One region of the Exiguobacterium sp. s138 genome, then DNA from elsewhere that is predicted to be linked to it. Evidence: a T-box and tRNA genes for the amino acid it is inferred to sense, from the RefSeq annotation. Region 1 holds a T-box; the other holds one or more tRNA genes.
What was found. A T-box is a leader RNA that pairs with one kind of tRNA and senses whether it is charged. The one in region 1 lies ahead of leuS (leucine--tRNA ligase), so its partner is inferred to be a tRNA-Leu.
Positions count from the first base shown of each region.

Region 2: it has a tRNA-Leu gene. The T-box ahead of leuS (leucine--tRNA ligase) is inferred to sense a tRNA for this amino acid. The anticodon was not compared.

Region 1 covers NZ_JACSMW010000003.1:51,254-58,738, reverse strand. Annotated here, with positions in the region: gene metK (methionine adenosyltransferase) at 1-66, shown strand, start outside; gene KNP91_RS07555 (GNAT family N-acetyltransferase) at 212-697, shown strand; gene KNP91_RS07550 (alpha/beta fold hydrolase) at 781-1,485, shown strand; gene mnmM (tRNA 5-(aminomethyl)-2-thiouridylate-methyltransferase MnmM) at 1,538-2,128, opposite strand; gene KNP91_RS07540 (MDR family MFS transporter) at 2,307-3,488, shown strand; gene KNP91_RS07535 (peptidoglycan bridge formation glycyltransferase FemA/FemB family protein) at 3,655-4,686, shown strand; gene KNP91_RS07530 (HAD family hydrolase) at 4,739-5,383, shown strand; T-box leader at 5,423-5,645, shown strand; gene leuS (leucine--tRNA ligase) at 5,693-7,485, shown strand, end outside.
Region 2 covers NZ_JACSMW010000002.1:382,439-389,923, reverse strand. Annotated here, with positions in the region: gene KNP91_RS05840 (2-oxoglutarate dehydrogenase E1 component) at 1-1,733, opposite strand, end outside; gene KNP91_RS05835 (amino acid ABC transporter ATP-binding protein) at 2,089-2,817, opposite strand; gene KNP91_RS05830 (amino acid ABC transporter permease) at 2,814-3,458, opposite strand; gene KNP91_RS05825 (transporter substrate-binding domain-containing protein) at 3,495-4,259, opposite strand; tRNA gene KNP91_RS05820 (tRNA-Leu) at 4,453-4,536, opposite strand; gene KNP91_RS05815 (alpha/beta hydrolase) at 4,599-5,543, opposite strand; gene KNP91_RS05810 (hypothetical protein) at 5,566-5,907, opposite strand; gene KNP91_RS05805 (S66 family peptidase) at 5,928-6,944, opposite strand; gene KNP91_RS05800 (thioredoxin family protein) at 6,974-7,315, opposite strand; gene KNP91_RS05795 (DUF779 domain-containing protein) at 7,446-7,485, opposite strand, start outside.

The DNA.
Region 1 (7,485 bases):
GAGTTACCATGGGAGCAGACAGATAAAGCCGCTACTCTTGAAGAGCAGGCAAAACGTTTCGCATAATTCATTGTTCAGAAACATCCTTCTAAAGGGTGTTTCTGAACTTTTTTTGTTTCTCCTGAACTTTGCAGGGATACGACTGAAATTTCTAGAAAAGGGTAAAAGAACATGAGTCTGTATTCTGTAAAAGGAAAAGGGGGATTTCGGTATGGAGATACGCGAAGCGGTTCCGGCTGATGCAGCACGCATTCATGATATTGCGCTCACGTCTTGGATGGACACATATGAGGAAATCTATTCAGAACGCTCGAAAGCCCATTTCGTTCAAGAAGCGTACCCGCAGGAAGAAGTGGTCCGGGCGATTCGGACAGCGGAGGAAGCACGTGGAGAATATTTCAACGTCGGACTGATTGACGGGGAAATCGTCGGTTTCATTCACGCGATTGATGTTGAGGGAACATGGGAAATCGTCCGATTGTATGTCTTGCCGAAATACCAACAAAACGGGATCGGACGCCGGCTGATCCGCGAACTGGAATTGCAGGGAGCCTCTCCGATCGAAGTGTATGTCGAATCCCGGAACTATAAAGCCCGCCACTTTTTAACGTCGTACGGATTCAAGGAAATCAGTGAGACGACAGAGGAAGTCTTCGGACAAGTGGAACCTGTGACGCGTCTACAACGTATATATTAAAGAAATGGAATCCGACTTAAGGCGGTTTGGCTGGAGTCGGATTTGTTGCATACTAAACAGATATCGAATGAAGAGGTGAGTTTGTGGTAGAACAACCAACCGGAGTGATCGTTCTTGTATATCCACTCCAATTACGTGCTCGGCCGAGTGAGGCGCTGATTCGTGTATTAGAACGCGAATACGAAGTTCTCCTGGTCGATGCACCCCGTCGTGTATCGTTTGAAGAACATCAACAGCTGTTAAAAGAAGCATTACGTGAAGCCGGTAAACGAAAATTACCGATTCACATCATTGCCTGCAGTATGGGGGCACTTGTCGTCAATCGGCTGCTTCAAGAATATGAGTTGCCGATGGCGAGCCTGACATTCATCTCGCCGTTATTTGATTGGCACAACTCGAAGCAACTAGGCGGCGTCAAACAAGTGTTTGCAAGTGCTTTCGACCGGTTCCGTCCGGATGCTCCGCTCGGCACATTGCCGTTCGGACAGAACAATGAGGATGCTGCACGTCTCGGTGAATTGACGTATGCGGAATATCGCGAGATTGAAGAAGAAATCGTCATCCATGACGAAGAACGTAAGAAACTGCCGCGGGTCCATCTCGCTTGTTTTTATGCACCGGATGATCAGTTCGCCGACGTCAAGTTGACGCTTGAAGTGTGCCGGAAGATGGGCGGAGACCAGATTTATCTGCAACGTCTGCACGGTTTCCCGCACTTCAGTTTTGAACGTTTGAATACGCGGTTTGCTGAAAAGCTATTGCTGTTTCTAAAGATGGTGGAAGATTAAACGGCAACAAGAAAAAGAGGAATCCGGATAGCATCGGGATTCCTCTTTTTGTTTAGTCGATTGTTTGTTTCTTTAATTTTTTTTCAATCGCGACGATGAACGGGGGATTGTTTTGCTGATTCAAGAAACGATATTGCAGGACGGCATAATCCTGTTGCGGGAGGGAAGAAACATGTTCCAATACCGCATCGCGTTCACGTCGTCCTTCCGAATGGCCATGGTAGATCACGAGGACAACCAGACCGCCGGGGACAAGAACCGGAAGGAGGGCACGGAGTGCTTCGAGTGTTTCTTCCCCGGTCGTCGTAACGGATTTATCACTCCCCGGTAAGTACCCCAGATTAAATACTCCGGCACGAATCGGGCGTTGTTCAGCAAACAAGCGGGCTCCGACATGAATATGACTTTCATGGTACAAATCGACCCAGTCGAAAACGTGAGCCGCCTGCAGACGGCGTGTCGTTTCTTCGATGGCCTGCTCCTGGACATCAAACGCGATGACCCGTCCGCTCGGTCCGACCTGTTCGGCAAGAAAATGCGTATCATGACCGTTCCCGGCAGTCATGTCGACGACACAATCCCCCTCATGAATGACTGATTCCAATAATTCTTTGGCGTAAGGCAATACACGTGCAAGTGACATGGCAAAAACTCCTCTTTCTGATAATATGCTCTATTTTTTTCTAAGTACCCGGAAAATTGACCCTTTAGTCAATTGTATCATTTTTCCGATTGTTCGTTTAATAGCGAAGTTCCTTGACAGAGGGTAGCGTAATTTCGTAAAGTGGCAAGGTTGGAAACTACATTGGAGGATACTTATCATGCCGAAATTACCTCGCGCGGTCTGGATTCTGGTATTGGCGATGGCGATCAATACGACAGGATCTTCTTTTTTATGGCCGTTTAATACATTATACATTCATGATTATTTAGGAGAGTCGATGACAAAAGCCGGAATGGCTTTATTCGTCAACTCGGCTCTCGCCATTGTCGGAAACTATATCGGCGGAAAAGCATTTGACCGGTTAGGCGGGAAACGGACGCTTGTCATCAGTGTCATCGGGCTGGTCCTTGCCTCGATTGGTCTTTGGCTGTTCCATCAGACCTTCACCGGATATGTGCTAATGTTGGGATTGATCGGATTCGTCGGAGGAATGGTATTCCCGACGATCTATGCTTTGACCGGTGTCATCTGGCCGGAAGGTGGAAGACGGGCATTTAATGCAATCTATGTTGCCCAAAACGTCGGAGTGGCACTCGGTACCGCGATCAGCGGACAAATTGCAGCAATCGACATCCAGTTCATCTTCATCGCCAATCTGATCCTTTACTTATTGTTTGCCGTCGTCCTCTTGGTGGGACTGAACTGGATTCACGTGCATCCGGTCAAACGTCAATCGGTATCGGCAGGGGAGGAAGTGCGGGAACCGCTTTCGAAGAGTTCAGTCCGGACGATGCTGTACGTTTCGGTCGGCTATGCGCTCTTGTGGTTTGTGTATGTTCAATGGCAGGGAACATTTTCCGTGCATACAAAATCCCTCGGTGTGACAATTTCCGAATACTCGATTTTATGGACGATCAACGGTGCACTGATCGTATTTGCGCAACCGTTATTGACACCTGTCCTGCGCTGGTTTGGTGACGACTTGAAACGTCAGTTGCTGACGGGAACCGGCATTTTTCTTTTGTCCTACGCGATCGTGCCTTTTGCCGGCGGATTCAAGATGTTCTTAGTAGCGATGGTCATTTTGACGATCGGTGAGATGTTCATTTGGCCGGCGGTTCCGGCAATGGCAGCCCGCCTGGCTCCGATCGGGAAAGAAGGCGAGTTTCAGGGGTATGTCAATATCGCCGCTTCGGCAGGGCGGATGATCAGTCCGACTGTCGGAGGGCTGATTTATGATTTATCCGGTATGAATGCCGTGTTCATGACATTGATTGGATTGATCCTGCTGGCAGGATTCACATTCGTTCGGGCTATACCAAACAAGGCGGTAAAATGAGAAAAGGACAGAAGCGGTCGCTTGATTCCGCTGTCTGTCTTTTTTGTTGAAGAAGCATATTAAACATGTAAAATGGGTATTGAATTAAAAGGTAAAAATTAATTGATTAACCAAATTAAAGGAAAATAGTTATGTTCGACGTGTCATATGCCGGAGGTGGAAAAAGATGAGGCGATGTATTTTTGTGGAAGATCAGTTGACGTGGGCATCACTTGTGGAAAATAAATCACTTGATATTTTTTATAGCTATGAATATGTTCATTTGAATGCCCGGACCGATGAAGCGGCCGGACTGATTTATTTTCAAGGAGCATCAGGTGAATTATTTTATCCCTTCTTGAAGCGGCGGATTTTTGACACCGAATACTTTGATTTGATTACGCCTTACGGATACGGAGGTCCGGAAATCATTGGTGAGTTGACTTCAGAAGAGCTGACCGATGCCAAACGTTCGTTTCGACAATGGGCGATGCGTCAAAAAATTGTTTCCGAATTGATTCGTTTTAATCCGCTGACGGAAAACCATAAACGTGTAGCAGATTGGACTAAAACGGAATTCATCCGCCACACGACAAGCATCGATCTTCGGCCTTCTGTAGAAGAAATCATGCAGACCTTTCATAAAAAAAACCGGAGTATGATCCGGAAATCCTTGGCGTCAGAGCTGACGGTCCGAAGAGGATCGAAAGAAGATCTGCCAACCTTCATCCGTCTTTACTATCAAACGATGGACCGGAAGGATGCTTCGTCCCATTACTATTTCACGACCGAATATTTTGAACAGTTGTTTCAACCGACAGAACTGTGTGAACCGTTATTGCTGATTGCGGAGTGGCAGGGAGAAGCGGTCGGTGGATATTTCGTCCTGCTCGGGAACGAGTATGCACACGGACATCTGATCGGCTGTCAACGTGATGAACATAAACTTTTTCCGAATCAGCGCCTGGAGTATGAGGCGATTTTACATTCCAAGTCAGCCGGCATGGTCGAGCAGCACCTCGGTGGCGGCTATAAGGAACGGGACAGTCTGTTTGAAAGCAAATGTCGCTATACAGGTTACCGTATGTTTGAATACCACCAAGGAAAGACGATTCTTCTTCCCCATGTCTATGAACAATTGTGTCAACGGTACGGAAGCGACGAAGCAGCCAACTATTTCCCGGAATACCGTTATCAGGAGACGGTTTTAGCCACCTGATCATCTGCAGATGATCAGGTTTTTTGGTAGGCTGATAACAGGAGGGGAAATCATGAAAAAAACAGGTTTGATTTTTGATATGGATGGGGTCATCCTCGATAGTGAAATTCAATATTTTAAAGTCCATCAACAGATGTTCAACACGTTATCGATTCCGCTGGATTTGACGCAGTATGCGACATTCATGGGGAAAACCGGGGATGAGATGTGGGAGGAACTGATCACACAACACGCGTTACCGCACTCGACGGAAGCATTGCTGGCACTCGAACACGAATTATTCCAACAGCATGCGAAGCCGGAGACCTGCGGTTTGAAGGACGGCGTAAAAGAACTGATGGAACTGGCCCGGACGGAAGGATACCGGATTGCGATTGCGTCCTCGAGTTCACTTGAAAAAATTAAACGTGTCATTACGCATTATGAATTGACGGTCGATGCTTATACGAGCGGATTTGAAGTCCCGCGTTCCAAACCGGATCCGGCGATTTTTTGTCTGGCGGCAGAGCGGATCAATCAGTCACCCGAGGCCTGTATCGTCATTGAAGACGCCGCAAACGGGATGATTGGTGCCAAAAAAGCGGGCATGGAAGTCATTGCCCTGCTCGACGATCGGATGCCGGCACAAGTCTTGCATCATGCGGATCATGCCGTATCATCGCACGCCGCGATTGGAGAAATTTTACGCAACCGTTGACGGTAAGGGAAGGTTCGGCTTACACTTACACATAGATAGTCCATTGCGACGAACTGAAGTAGTAAGGGAGTCATTCCGTTTTAGAGAGCTGGTGGTCGGTGCAAACCAGTCGGAATCGTCCGTGAACTCGTCAGGGAGCATGATTCGTGAAACCAAGTAGCGAACTCCGGTCCTTCACACCGTTATCTGTGAATCAAGTGGTCTGCTTCAGCAGACAACGTGGGTGGTACCGCGGGAGACAAACCGGTCTTTCGTCCCTATTCCTAGGGGCGGAGACCGGTTTTTTGTATATTCAGAGGAGGAATAAAGATGCCGTACAATCATCGTGAAATCGAACCGAAATGGCAAGCGCGTTGGGAACAGGACAATGCGTTCGTCACAACAGAAGATCCGGAAAAAGAAGGCTTTTATGCGTTAGACATGTTTCCTTATCCATCGGGAGCAGGACTTCATGTCGGTCACCCGGAAGGATACACGGCAACCGATATCTTGGCCCGGATGAAACGGATGCAAGGATACAACGTCCTTCACCCGATGGGATGGGATGCGTTTGGACTTCCGGCGGAGCAGTATGCGCTTGATACAGGAAATGACCCGCGGGAGTTCACTGCCCAAAACATCGAAACCTTTAAACGTCAGTTAAAAGACTTGGGATTCTCGTACGACTGGGATCGTGAAATCAATACGACGGATCCGAAATATTACAAATGGACACAGTGGATTTTTACGAAATTGTATGAACAGGGACTCGCTTTCGTTGACGAAGTCGCCGTTAACTGGTGCCCGGCTCTTGGAACGGTGCTTGCGAACGAGGAAGTCATCGACGGGCTGTCCGAGCGTGGTAATCATCCGGTTGTCCGCGTCCCGATGCGGCAGTGGGTTTTAAAAATTACCGAGTACGCGGACCGTTTGCTCGAAGATTTGGATGAACTCGACTGGCCGGAATCCGTCAAGGAAATGCAACGGAACTGGATCGGAAAATCGGAAGGTGCGGAAATCGACTTTACGATCGACGGTCATAAAAAACAAGTGACGGTCTTCACGACACGTCCGGATACCGTCTTCGGCGCAACGTATCTCGTTCTGGCACCGGAGCATCCATTTGTCACGGATATCACAACAGAGGATCACGAAGAAGCGGTTAAAGCATACATCGCGTCTGTCCAGACGAAGTCAGATTTGGAACGGACGGATCTTGCGAAAGAAAAAACAGGCGTCTTCACGGGAGCTTTTGCCGTCAACCCGATTTCCGGCGAACGTCTGCCAATCTGGATCGCCGATTATGTCCTCGCGACATACGGAACAGGCGCGATCATGGCCGTTCCGGCACACGATGAGCGTGATCATGAATTTGCGAAACAGTTTGACCTTCCGATCATCGAAGTCGTCAAAGGCGGTAACGTTGACGAAGCAGCGTATACGGATGAAGGCGAACACGTCAATTCACAAATGCTCGACGGATTGTCAAAACAGGAGGCGATTGAAACGATCATCGCTGAACTGGAGACGAATCAAGTCGGACGCAAAAAAATCACGTTCCGATTGCGTGACTGGTTATTCAGCCGTCAGCGCTACTGGGGTGAACCGATTCCGGTCGTCCACATGGAAGACGGAACGATGAAGACACTCGATAAATCGGAACTTCCACTTGAATTGCCGATGATTCCGGAAATCAAGCCGTCCGGCACAGGTGAATCACCACTCGCCCTTGCAGAAGACTGGCTCGATTACACGGATCCGGTCACGGGACTTAAAGGACGCCGCGAGACGAATACGATGCCACAATGGGGCGGCAGCTGCTGGTACTACCTCCGCTTCATTGATCCGCATAATGAAGAGGCGATTGCCGATCCGGAAAAACTAAAATACTGGCTTCCGGTCGATATTTATATCGGAGGAGCCGAGCATGCCGTGCTTCATTTACTGTATGCCCGCTTCTGGCATAAAGTCTTGTATGATATCGGTGTCGTACCGACGAAAGAACCATTCCAAAAGTTGTATAACCAAGGGATGATTCTTGGAGAAAACAATGAAAAAATGTCGAAATCACGCGGAAACGTCATCAATCCGGATGAAATCGTCAAATCGCACGGTGCAGATAC
Region 2 (7,485 bases), on a different contig from region 1:
CGTTTCAACACTTTTTCAAGTTTGTGGAAGACATTGAATCCGCTTGGCCATTCGAGCAACTGCTCATTGTAAGCCGTCAATTTTTCAACTGCGACACCGGTCTCGATGTGCGGGACACCTTTGAAGACAACATCCGGCATGATGCCGCCGTATTCTTTTTCGACATTCGGAACTTTCTCGCGAGCCGCTTTCATCATGTCATTGATGTCCGTTTCAATCGTCGTGACATCTTCTTTCGTGACATCATTTTGTTCCACCAGTTGCTTCGCATATAAGACACGGGCTGAGTCATGTTTATGGATCAAATCGTAAAGGACAGGATTCGTATTCATCGGCTCGTCCATCTCGTTATGTCCGAAACGACGGTATCCGATCAAATCAATCAAGACGTCTTTGTTGAATGTCGCGCGGTATTCGCTGGCAAGCAAGGCGACTGCCAAACAACTTTCCGGCTCATCTGCATTGACGTGGAAAATCGGAATCTCATACCCTTTTGCCAAGTCACTTGAATAACGGGTCGAACGGGAATCCGTCGGTTCCGTCGTAAAGCCGATTGTGTTATTGGCAATGATATGAATCGTTCCGCCTGTGTTATAACCTTTCAAATTCGTCAGGTTCAACGTTTCAGCAACAATTCCTTGTCCAGGGAAAGCAGCATCTCCATGAATGAGGATAGCGGCAGCCTTCCCTTGTTCCTGACGTGGTGCCCCTTTTTGTGAACGGTCATCTTGCGCTGCCCGTGTGAATCCTTCGACAACAGGATCGACGAACTCGAGGTGAGACGGATTGTTGGCAAGCGTCATCCGGACGTTACTTGACTGTTGTTCCATTTTTCGGTTTAACCCTAAATGATACTTCACATCACCCGTCCAACCGTACGTGATGCCGATTGATCCTTCGGAAGGGACAAGATCATGGTTCGGTGCATGCTGGAATTCCGCGAAAATCATTTCATACGGTTTGCCTAATACATGTGCCAAGACGTTTAATCGTCCCCGGTGCGCCATTCCGATATTGATTGTTTCCGACCCATTGGCAATCAGATGTCCAACGATCGTGTCGAGCAATGGAACCATCGCGTCAAGACCTTCAATCGAGAACCGCTTCTGTCCGACGTACGTTTTATGAAGATATTTTTCGAATAACTCCGTCTCGGCGAGCCGTTTGAATAACTGCTTTTTCTGTTCGACTGATAAACGTGCCGTCAATGCACCTTGTTCAATTTTTTGGCGTAACCATTTCTTTTCTTCCAAATCATCGACGTGTTGGAATTCAACGGCTGCGGCACCTGTATACTGTGCTTTTAAATGTTCGATCCCTTCATAGGCATCCTTCAGATGTCCCGGCGGTTCCGGACAAACAAGCGTGACCGGCATGCCGCGTAAATCGGCTTCCGTCAATCCGAACTGACGAAGCTCCAGCAATTCCGTTTCCCGCGGATGATCTTTCAGCGGATAGATGTCAGCCGCAAGGTGACCTTTCGCTCGAATTTGATCCGCTAAGCGACTCGCTGCCAAGTACTTTTCGAAATCTCCCGTTTCGATCGGTTGCTGAGTTACTGATTCTGCGACCGGAGCACCATTTTGTTCGAAATAGGCCCGTGTTTCTTCATCAACAGAAGAAGCATCTTCTAAAAAGCGTTCATACAATTCAATGATGTATCCAAGGTTTGGTCCATAAAATGTTTGCTGTTCCTGTTCCCGGCTTGCCATGTACGGTTCCCCCCGTTTCATTCATTCCACTCATTGTACTGAAAATCAGTACATTTCCAGCTCTCTACCTGTTAGCGCTTTCAAATCATATGACATAAAAATTCGATAATCGTCATGTTCCTTGCAACGAGGCCGAACATAACCCTTAACGATGGCCTGTATGTCAAAAGTGTTTGCCTTAGTTATTATATTACTACTTCTTTTAGGTCAGTGCGTTTCGAATTCCCAATTTCTCAGTCATAAATGTATAAGTTTTTCTTATGACTGTACCCTGTGTTGTTTATGAATGAAACCTCTCTAGGGGAAAACAGCTGTATTCGTCAAAAAAAGAGCAGAAACGACCTCCCTGAAGGCCATTCCTGCTCAATGTCTTGTGTTATAACACTTTACTTAAAAACGATTGTGTCCGTTCGTGTTGTGGAGAATCAAACAATAGACTCGGAATGTTTTCTTCGACGATGAAACCACCATCCATAAAAAGAACCCGATCCCCGACTTCACGCGCAAATCCCATCTCGTGCGTGACGACAATCATCGTCATCCCTTCAAGTGCCAACTGTTTCATGACAGCAAGCACATCGCCGACCATTTCCGGGTCGAGCGCGGATGTCGGCTCGTCGAACAACATGATTTTCGGATTCATGGCCAGGGCACGGGCAATGGCAACCCGTTGTTTTTGACCGCCGGACAGTTCCCCCGGATAGTTATCGGCTTTCTCCCGCAATCCGACTTTATCCAACAATTCGAGCGCCCGCTGTTTCGCTTGCGTTTTGTCCGTTTTCCGGACTTTCATCGGTGCAAGTGTGACGTTCTCAAGCACGGTCTTGTGGGGAAACAAGTTGAAATGTTGAAACACCATTCCGACTTCTTCACGGACTTTATTGATATCGACTTTCGGATCTGTGATGTCATGGGTATCGACGATTACTGTACCGCCCGTGATATCTTCGAGCCGGTTCAAGCAACGGAGAAACGTACTTTTCCCCGATCCCGAAGGTCCAATGACACACACGACTTCTTTTTCTTCAATCTCGACCGAAATATCCTTTAAGACTTCGTTCGAACCAAATGATTTTTTTAATTGTTTGACTTCAATGATACTCATCGCAGTGTAAACCTCCGCTCCAAGAATTTCCCTAATAGTGAAAGGAGATAGATGACGACGAAGTACATCAGACCGACGACCGTCCAGACGATGAACGGTTCAAATGTCGTTGCTTGTTGCACTTGTCCCTGTTGCGTCAAATCCGCGATACCGATGATCGATAGCAACGACGTATCTTTTAAACTGATGATCGATTGGTTCGTAATCGTCGGCAGCATACGGCGGAAGGCTTGCGGTAAAACGATTTGTGTCATCGTTTGACGCCCCGTCATACCGAGAGAACGTGCCGCTTCTGTCTGCCCTTTATCAATCGATTGAATCCCGGCCCGGATGATCTCGGCGAAATAGGCTCCGGCATTGATGGCGACAGTGAGAATCCCGGCATACATCCGGTCCATCGACAGCCACTCAAGTGAATTGAGTCCAAAATAAATGAAGAACAATTGGACGATAAAGGGCGTTCCCCGGATGACATCGATGTAGACGATGGCAATCCCGTTTAAAATCTTAAGTGGTGATAAACGCATCAAGGCGACGATCAAGCCGATTAAAAATCCGACGATGACCGCGATGATAAAGATATAGAGGGTGATCTGTAACCCTTCTAGAAAAAACGGAAACGCCGTTTTTGCGACTTCCATCAGTGACTCAACTCCCTTGTCATTCGTTCAAATGGCTTATTTTAAATACGTATCGACGATTTTGTCGTACTCCCCGTTTTCTTTCAGGTTTGCGAGTCCTTTGTTGATTTTTTTCATCAACTCTTCGTTTTCACCTTTGAGGACGGCAATTCCGTAATTATCACCATTCAAACGGTCTCCGACAAGTTTCAGACCAAGGTTTTGCTGTTTGTTTGCATAGGAGATGACCGGATAATCTTCAATCAATGCGGCAGCATTTCCGTTTTTGACTTCCTGGAACATGGCCGGGCTGTCATTGAATTGAGTGACGGTGATTCCGAGTTTGTCTGCATTGTCAGTTGCATATTTTGCACCTGTTGTTCCCTTTTTAACCGCAACTTTCTTGCCTTTCAAATCATCGACTGATTTGATTTTGTTTTCATCTTCTTTGACGACCAGGATCAGCCCGGCTTTAAAGTACGGGTCTGAGAACGTAACAACCTTTTTCCGTTCCGGTGTGATACTCATTCCGGCAATCGCTACATCCAGTTGGTTCGCTTGAAGAGCGGGAATGATTCCGCTGAAATCCATCGCTTCAAACTTGATTTTAAATCCTTGATCTTTGGCAATCGCTTTGATGAGGTCGATATCGATTCCCTTGTATGTGTCCCCGTCTTTATATTCGAACGGCGGATACGTAACATCGATGCCAACCTTGTACGTCTTGTCTTTTGAGACCTCGTCCTGTGAACCGATACTACATGCGCTTAATACCACGAGACAGCTGAGCAATAAAAATAATACCGATAAATGCTTTTTCATGTTGTTACTCCTCTCTTGAAGACAAATGCCTTCTTTCATGTATTTTCCTCAAAAACTTTTCCTTAACACATATTTTATCAGAAAAATTCAAATTTTACGAACAAACTTGTTAAGAGCATGAATCAAAATTTTTCAAAATAAAAAAAATAGGAGCACCCTTCTGACGAAGAGTACTCCTATTTTCACTTTAAAATGCCGCCGAGAGGACTTGAACCTCCACGGTGTTGCCACCACTAGATTCTGAGTCTAGCGCGTCTACCAGTTCCGCCACGACGACTTCTATTTATGTTATTAGAATACTAAATAGTTTTTTTCGTGTCAACGGTTTCATGCATTTTTTTATACTTTTTCTGTCGGTTCGTCTAAAATCCGCCGGACGAATCGTTCCACGACCGTATCGTATGTGTCCGGATCCTCGAAATAAGCCATCGCGTGGGCTGCATTCGGAATGACCACCAATTCTTTTTCCGTCGGACAGGCTTGATACAATTCATAGACCATTGAAGTCGGAACAAATGTATCGGCTCCGCCGTGAATAAACAGAATCGGAACCGTCGCCCGCTGGACTTGCTTAATGGCCGAGGCTTCACTGAAAAAATAGCCCGCTTTTAATTTCGTCAAGATACTTGTCATCGTCAGGAACGGGAAATGCGGCAGACGATACATCCGCTTCATTTGATAGGCGAGAACGGCGTTGACCGACGTATACGCACAATCGGAAATGATGCCTTTGATTTGCGGCGGCAACAGTTCCCCACTGGTCATCAGAACGGTTGCTCCTCCCATCGAAACACCGTGCAAAAAGATTGCACTTTCTGGGCCAAGACGAGCTACCAGATATTCGGTCCACCGGAGACAATCTTCCCGGTCATGCCATCCGAAACCAATATAGTTCCCGTCACTTTTTCCGTGTCCACGGTTATCCGGCATCATGACGTGGAAACCGGCTTGGTGATACAGATACGCAAATCCGGCCAAATCCGTTCCGACACCGCCGTATCCATGCACTAAAATCACAATCCGATCCGATGGTACAAGCGGCGGCAAGTAATGCCCGCGTAACATTAATCCGTCATGCGCCTTGACTTCAATCAATTCCAGCGGCTGTTCTTTAATCCACGTCTGCCCCGGTTGCATCAGACGGACCATTTCGTCACTTAAATCACGGTTATTGGATAAAAAGGGTTTCGGATTGGTTGCGATCGCCATTTCATAAAAGTAATAACTCGCTGCAAGCATCCCGGAACCGATTACACCTAAACCGATTTTCGTTCGTGTTCGCATTGCTCCCACTCCTCATCTGCTCTTAAAGATCAATTTGTAGTTGTGCTGAGGACTCGGCATCCTCTTCTTGTAAAATTTGTTGCCGCAGACGATGTTCGTGTTGTGCCTTTCGGTAAGCAAATTCCTGAACCAATTCTTGTCCCGTGAACCCTTCTTCGACGATGTCCGACAGCAAATCCGTTTCCGTCGTGACGATTTCCTGTGGGTTCCGAATAATCAGCACTTGACCGACCTGTGCTAACATCAGTTCATCTTTTACCTGTAACGCATCATAAAACGGTTCAGGCAGGGTCATCCGCCGTGTTTCCGGATTGATGTGCACCCGCTTGTACGCTGCTAACGATTGAAACTTCCGACTCGCCATATCTGTCCTCCTCTTCTAGATTACTGAAATGTCATGTCTAATCTAGAGTCTTTTCCTTGAATCATGATAGTTGCTGATGCTCCGTTGACGAGTGTCATTTGCGGCGGTTGGTGACCGATATCGAGATCGTAAAACACCGGAATGTCCAGCAGTTCATTAAACGTCTCATACACGTCGAGGATGGTATACTCCTCAACTGTCCGCCCGCCGGCTGTTCGTCCGAACACGATGCCCGATGCCCGCTCGAACCACCCCGCGAGATACATCTGCATCAGCGAACGGTGAACGTCGGTGGCACTCGCTTCCGATACTTCAAAGTACCAAAGAATCGGTTCTTCATTCAGCTGATCCGTCTGAAACGTGACCACATCTCCGTACGGTGTTCCGATGAGATGACGAATCGTTTCAAGACATCCGCCAAGCAACCGGCCGGATACCTGTTTTTGGGCCGGATCGATTGTTTTCCACTCTGTTGCCGCGTCGAGGTGGTACATATAACGTTCGGGCCGTTCCGCATGATTCCAATTCGTCTGATACAAATCAGATGTCCACTGCGTCACGGTTGCTCCGGCAGGCGTCGCGAGAACTCGTCGCCAAGCTGTCGTCGTTTCATCCCATTCTTCACTGCGCATGTCGACGAAGTTTGGTCCGTGCGCCGTCGCAATGCCGGTCTTGAGCGTAATCGCAAACAGTAATGTACTGATATCCGAATACCCGAGCAACCACTTTGCCGGAATTCGTTCAAAATCCAGGAATGGTAACACATCAATCGCCCGTTCCCCTCCAAATGGTGGAATGATTGCATCAATTTCCGGATTTTGCAGCATTGCATTCAGCTCGTCCGCCCGCGTTTGAACCGGCGCACTTGCCGCCTGCTGTTGTGTCCAAACGGTTTGTCCGACTTGAACAGTCATTTGCCGATCCCGTAATCGATTCGTCGCCTCTTCAATCATCGGATGCAGTTCTTCCGATAATCCGGAAGACGGAGCCGTCACACCGATTGTTTGTCCGGTCCAACCTAAATAAGGATAACGCATGTCTGTTTCCTCCTGACGATGTGATATTGTTAATCGAGTGATGCCACCAATCGGCTGAGCTGTTCGACTTTTTTAGTAAACGGTTCAATGGGAACGATTCGTACTTCCCGGTGAATTTCTTTCCCGTTCGCAAAAAACAGCAAAGCCGGAGCAGTAAACACGGAAAATTCTCCGGCAATTTCCGGGACGCTTCCTAAATCGACATGTCCCGACCGAAATTCGGGATGACTTGCTAATATCGGCTCAATCTGCGGAAACAACGAAGCGCAGACACCGCAGCCCGGACTAGAAACATAAATAAAACTCGCCCGCTGCACGAGATAAAAATCCCTTACGGCTTCAATGGACGTCAACTCTTGAAAAGTCGCCATGTTTCGTCCTCCTCTTTTTGTAAAATATCTTTTAATTATAACGTGATGCCACAAAAAAAACACCTTCCACCCGGTGTATCTAAGTCACAAGCACTTAAATACTCGGGCGAGGTATCTTCTTTTGATTGTTCTATGGTTTGGCAGTAGCTGCGAGCTCCGCATATTCTTCA